DNA from 2 places in the Thalassotalea ponticola genome. Region 1 is predicted to be linked to the other one. Evidence: predicted binding sites of a transcription regulator. Region 1 holds the regulator's gene; the other holds the start of a gene.
The links. The regulator NrdR, encoded in region 1, represses ribonucleotide reductase genes. The targets are predictions, from matches to a motif close to AAACACNANATNTNGTGTTT.

Region 1 (3,213 bases):
TCCATCGACACATCGGCACTGTAACTGTGTTGGTTATAATCAACCACGGTCAAGCAAATGCCGTTGGTGGCTATTGAGTCACCGAGCTTGACGTCAGCCATATCGAGCTTACCGGTGTTCACAGTAATTCGAGCTCCTTGACCACTAACCTTGATTGACGCAATCGTTCCTATCGCCTCAATAATTCCGGTAAACATACTATTTCCTATTTAAAATCTCTATCCTAAGGTTTCGCTTATGCTTTAGCTACTTGGCAAATAAAGCGAACGTCACAGCCTATTTTGCGAACGTCATTAATAGTCAGCGAAATCGCGTCTGACAATGCCGACAGCCCAGGAATTTGTACTAATCCTTGCGCCTCATCCGACAGTAACTTGGGAGCCTGATACAGAACCAGTTCATCGACCAATCCGGCGGCGAAAAAAGCTCCCGCCAATCTACGGCCACACTCCAACCACAGTTCGTTCAAACCGCGTTTTGCCAATTGCGCCATCACGTCGTGCAAGTCGGCAAAACCCTTGCTTTGCTTAACCTGTATTTGTTCGACAAAATGCGGCCATTGTTGGTCATTTTCAAGTTCTGTGCGTATTAAAATTATTGGCGCTTCAACAGAAAATAACAACAAATCAGGTGTTAAGCGTTGCTTAGTATCAATAATAATGCGAATTGGTTGACGGATTTTAGCATCATCAGCGCTGCTATCACTATTCAACTCGGCGCCTCGCACATTGAGTCGAGCATTATCGGTAATTACCGTATCTGCGCCACTGATAATAGCACAACTTCGCGCGCGAAACGCTTGCACATCACGTCGCGCTTCAGCCGAGGTAATCCATTGACTCTCACCGCTTGCCATCGCTGTCTTGCCATCCAAACTGGATGCTAATTTACAACGCACTAGCGGCAAGCCTTGCGTATTGCGTTTAATAAAGCCGGGATTGAGCTGACGGCAGGCCTGCTCAAGAACCGGTCCGGTAACTCGAATATCAGCATTGATCAAACGCTCAATTCCTCGACCGCTCACCAGCGGATTGGGATCTTGCATACCGTAGATCACGTGTGCGACACCTGCGTCAATCAGAGCTTGAGCACAGGGCGGTGTACGGCCGTGGTGGCTGCACGGTTCAAGCGTAACGTAGGCCGTTGCTCCACGCGCTTGTGCACCGGCCTCTGCAAGCGCATTAACTTCAGCATGGCCCTGCCCCGCTTTGATGTGATATCCCTGGCCAACAATGTCGCCATTATTTACGATCACACAACCAACTCGCGGGTTTGGCGATGTGCTATACAAGCCATTACGCGCCAACTTAATGGCTAATTGCATGTAATATTCGTGGTTGTTAATCATCTCAATGACACCATTGGTTATTTTTTATCGTCGCCAAGGCGGGCGATTTCTTCACCGAACTCTCGAATATCTTCAAACGAGCGATACACCGAGGCAAAGCGCACATAAGCGACCTTATCAAGCGCCTTTAATTCATCCATGATTATGGTGCCGAGTAATTCACTACTCACCTCTCGCTCACCTGTCGCCCTGAGTTTGGATTTAAGGTTGTTCACTGAGGCTTCGATTTGCTCGACACTGACCGGTCGCTTTTCCAATGCTCGTAACATACCGCTGCGCAGCTTATCTTCGTTGAAAGGCTCGCGAGTACCATCGCGTTTAATGATTCTCGGCATCACCAACTCCGCCCCTTCAAATGTGGTAAAGCGCTCGTGACATTGCAAGCACTCACGTCTGCGTCTAATTTGGTGGCCGTCACTGACTAACCTTGAATCGATGACTTTGGTTTCCGTTGCTGAACAAAATGGACAATGCATAGCTATTCCTGCGTTCGCTTATTTGGGTTACAACCTTATATTAAATCGTGTTTTGTTAGCGATTACTACCAACTAGAAAAAAAATGGCCGCTCAAGCGACCATTTTTTTTGTTCTTTATAGCACCTGATTACGCGTAAACAGGGAATCGTGAACAAAGCTCGATAACTTTTTCACGAACCGCATCAATTGTCGCTTCGTTATTAATGTCATCAAGAATATCACAGATCCAACCGGTAAGTTCAGCCGTTTCCGCTTCGCCAAAGCCGCGACGAGTGATTGCTGGTGTACCTAAACGCAAACCTGAGGTAACAAATGGTGAACGAGGATCATTTGGTACTGAGTTCTTGTTTACGGTGATAAACGCACGGCCTAGAGCTGCATCAGCGTCTTTACCAGTGATGTCTTTATCAATCAAATCAAGCAGCAACAAGTGATTTTCGGTGCCATTTGAAACAACTTTGTAGCCGCGATCTTGTAGTACGCGGACCATAGTTTTAGCGTTGTTTAATACGTTTTGTTGGTACTCTTTAAACTCTGGTGCTAATGCTTCTTTAAATGCTACCGCTTTTGCTGCGATGATGTGCATTAATGGACCACCTTGGCCACCAGGGAAAACCGCTGAGTTAAGCTTTTTGTAAATTGCTTCGTCGCCACATGCCGATAAGATAAGACCGCCACGAGGACCCGCTAATGTTTTGTGCGTTGTGGTAGTAACAACGTGTGCGTGTGGCAGTGGGTTCGGGTATAAACCTGCCGCGATAAGACCAGCAACGTGGGCCATATCAACCATAAGGTAAGCGCCAACTTTGTCAGCGATTTCACGAAAACGCGCCCAGTCAACAACACCAGAGAATGCAGAGAAACCAGCAACAATCATCTCAGGCTTGTGCTCTAGTGCTAAACGCTCAACTTCTTCGTAATCGATATCGCCAGTTTCTGGGTGTAGACCGTATTGAATAGGCTCGTACATTTTACCAGAAAAGTTTACACCACTACCGTGCGTTAAGTGACCACCATGCGCTAAGCTCATACCAAGTACTTTAGCGCCCGGCGTACAAAGCGCCATAAATACTGCAGAGTTTGCTTGTGAACCTGCGTGCGGCTGTACGTTAGCGTATTCAGCGCCAAATAGTTCACAGGCACGTTTGATTGCTAACTCTTCGGCGATATCAACAAACTCACAACCACCGTAGTAACGCTTGCCCGGATAACCTTCAGCGTATTTGTTGGTTAGCTGTGAACCTTGAGCTTCTAATACGCGAGGACTGGTGTAGTTCTCTGAAGCAATAAGTTCAATGTGATGCTCTTGGCGTTCAACTTCTTTGGTCATTGCTTGATACAATTCTGGATCAAAATCAGCAATGTTCATATCACGAGTTAGCATGGGT
Region 2 (3,213 bases), 1.2 Mb from region 1:
ATCTGGTAAAGCCAGGTGGCTATGTGTTCTTTTCAACCTTAAACAAAACGGTGAAATCCTACTTGTTTGCCATTGTCGGTGCTGAAAAACTGTTAAAGCTGGTGCCCAATGGCACCCATGACTGGGACAAATTCATCCGACCAAGTCAACTTATTGGCTGGGCTGAAATACATCAACTGCATTGTATTGATGCCACGGGTATTCATTACAACCCGCTAAGCGAAAACCACAAGCTAGGTGATGGATTGGACGTAAATTACATTATCGCGTGCCAAAAAGTCACCGGTTAACACCGTGCTCACCAGTTATTTATTCTCGCCTTGGGAGGCCCGAAACCCGTGATGCTAACTAACGCCGAAGGGGTACTTTTTGACTTAGATGGTACCCTACTCGACACCGCCAGAGATTTGGGTGAATGTTTAAACGCCATACTCCGTGAACACGGCTTTGAGCAAGTGGCCTTTGAGCGCTATCGCTTGGTTGCATCTGACGGCGTGCTTCCCTTGTTACAGCTCGGTTTTGGCGAGCAGCTCTCTCGCTTTGACGTTGAGCAATTACGACTTCAATTTCTCGATTACTATCGCCAACACCTCGCCGTATACACCCGTCCATTTGACGGCATCGTCCCCTTGATAAACGCCATTGAAGAATGCGGTTTGCCGTGGGGGGTCGTTACCAACAAGCCGGCGTTTTTAACCGACCCTTTGATGGCTGAGTTTAGTGAGTTTGGCAACAGTGTGATCAATGTCAGTGGCGATACGCTAGCCACCCGAAAGCCCGATCCTGCACCAATGCAACACGCCAGTAACGCACTAGGGGTGCCATCCCACAAGGTTTGGTATTTTGGCGATGCAGAGCGCGATATTGTCGCCGGAAGACGCGCTAATATGACCACGGTGATCGCCAAATGGGGCTACATCAAGCACGGCGAAGATCTCACTCGTTGGCAAGCAGATCACGCGATCTCAAATCCCTTACATATTTTGCGGAATTGTGATTAGTACAAAGATCATACGATTTAATAAATCATTGTTTTTATTGAATTTTATATTTTTTATTGAATTTTCGAATATAAAGATCAAAAAATAGGTAAAAAGATCTATAAAAAAATTTTCGGCAAAAAAAAGATCTTGCTTTTTGTCGATTTCCGCTTGTGTCAGTGGTCACAATGTAAGTTGTTACTAACCGATAAATGTTAAGTGTTTTTTCCACAATTTATCCACCATTTATTGGGCTTGCAATGCGAGCGAAACCTCATTATCTTGTGACTAGAAACATACAAAAACCCCATATCTTGTGCATAGCTTTTGATTCAAAAGTGTTCAGTTGGGGTGGAAATACAGGCCGCGTTTATCTGTGTCGCTGGCAGATAACGCTAGACAATAACAATAACAACGCAGGGAAAGCAGAGCACGTATTACTGCCCTTTGCTCAAACAAAGTAAAGCTATGTATAAAAATTATAAAGACAGGTCATTCATGAACAACACCCTTTTTGTCACGAAACGTAATGGCGAAAAAGAACCGATCGATTTAGAAAAAATTCACAAAGTTATCGACTGGGCAGCCGAAGGCTTAGACTCAGTATCGGTATCTCAAGTTGAAATTAAGTCTCATATCCAATTTTACGATGGTATCAAAACCGAAGATATTCACGAGACCATCATCAAATCAGCTGCTGATCTGATCTCAGAAGATGCACCAGATTATCAATACCTAGCTGCGCGCTTAGCGATTTTCCACTTGCGCAAAAAAGCATTTGGTCAATACGAGCCTCCGGCGTTGTATGCACACGTCAAGCGCTTGGTAGAACTGGGCAAGTACGACAAGCACTTACTGGAAGACTACAGCGAAGCCGAATTTGAGCAAATGGATGCGTTTCTCGATCACGATCGCGACAAGACATTCAGCTATGCAGCGGTTAAGCAATTAGAAGGTAAATACCTAGTTCAAAACCGAGTCAGCGGTGAGATCTACGAAAGTGCTCAGTTTTTATACGTATTGGTTTCAGCCTGTTTATTTGCCAAGTACCCGGCAGAAACGCGTATGCGTTACGTACGTGAATTTTACGACGCGATATCAACCTTTAAAATATCGTTGCCAACGCCAATTATGGCCGGTGTGCGTACACCGACGCGTCAATTTTCATCGTGTGTTCTGATTGAAACAGGCGACAGCTTAGATTCGATCAATGCAACCTCAAGTGCGATTGTAAAATACGTATCTCAGCGCGCTGGTATCGGTATCAATGCCGGTCGTATTCGTGCACTGGGTAGCGCCATTCGCGATGGTGAAGCATTCCACACCGGTTGTATCCCGTTTTACAAACACTTCCAAACCGCAGTAAAAAGCTGTTCACAAGGCGGTGTTCGCGGCGGTGCGGCTACGCTGTTTTACCCACTATGGCACCTTGAAGTAGAAAATTTATTGGTGTTGAAAAACAACCGTGGTGTTGAAGAAAACCGCGTACGTCACCTAGACTACGGTGTGCAATTCAACAAGACCATGTATCAGCGTTTGATCAAGGGTGATTACATTACCCTGTTCAGCCCATCGGATGTACCGGGCTTGTACGACGCCTTCTTTGAAGACCAAGAGCTGTTTGAACAGCTTTACGTTAAATACGAAAACGATGCAAGCATCCGTAAAAAGCGCATCAAAGCGATTGAGTTATTTACCTTGTTTGCGCAAGAGCGCGCGTCAACCGGACGCATCTACTTACAAAACGTCGATCACTGTAATACTCACAGCCCGTTTGACCAAAAAGTGGCGCCGGTTCGTCAATCAAACTTGTGTCTTGAAATTGCCCTACCGACTAAGCCATTAAAAGACGTCAACGATCCTGACGGCGAAATTGCGCTATGTACGCTATCGGCGTTTAACTTAGGTAAAATCGACTCGTTAGACGAGTTAGAAAGCTTAGCTGACTTAGCGGTTCGTGCACTCGATAGCTTACTCGATTACCAAGATTATCCTGTGCCTGCTGCGTATAATGCAACCATGGGCCGCAGAACGCTAGGTATAGGGGTTATTAACTACGCTTACTACTTGGCTAAAAACGGTGTATTTTACTCAAACGGCAGTGCCAACAACTTAACCCACAGAACCTTTGAAGCTATCCAGTACTACTTGCTGAAAGCATCAAACAACTTGGCGAAAGAACAAGGCGCTTGTCCGCTGTTCAATGAAACCAAGTTAGCACAAGGTATCTTAC

Region 2: a site for NrdR is predicted at 1,283-1,302, ahead of nrdA (class 1a ribonucleoside-diphosphate reductase subunit alpha). Genes of this name have one in related genera too.

The regions. Positions count from the first base shown of each region.
Region 1 covers NZ_CP166871.1:2,626,664-2,629,876, forward strand. The annotation lists gene ACAY30_RS11440 (riboflavin synthase) at 1-197, opposite strand, end outside; gene ribD (bifunctional diaminohydroxyphosphoribosylaminopyrimidine deaminase/5-amino-6-(5-phosphoribosylamino)uracil reductase RibD) at 236-1,348, opposite strand; gene nrdR (transcriptional regulator NrdR) at 1,366-1,824, opposite strand; gene glyA (serine hydroxymethyltransferase) at 1,953-3,209, opposite strand.
Region 2 covers NZ_CP166871.1:1,453,956-1,457,168, reverse strand. The annotation lists gene ubiG (bifunctional 2-polyprenyl-6-hydroxyphenol methylase/3-demethylubiquinol 3-O-methyltransferase UbiG) at 1-290, shown strand, start outside; gene ACAY30_RS06245 (HAD family hydrolase) at 342-1,001, shown strand; gene nrdA (class 1a ribonucleoside-diphosphate reductase subunit alpha) at 1,479-3,213, shown strand, end outside.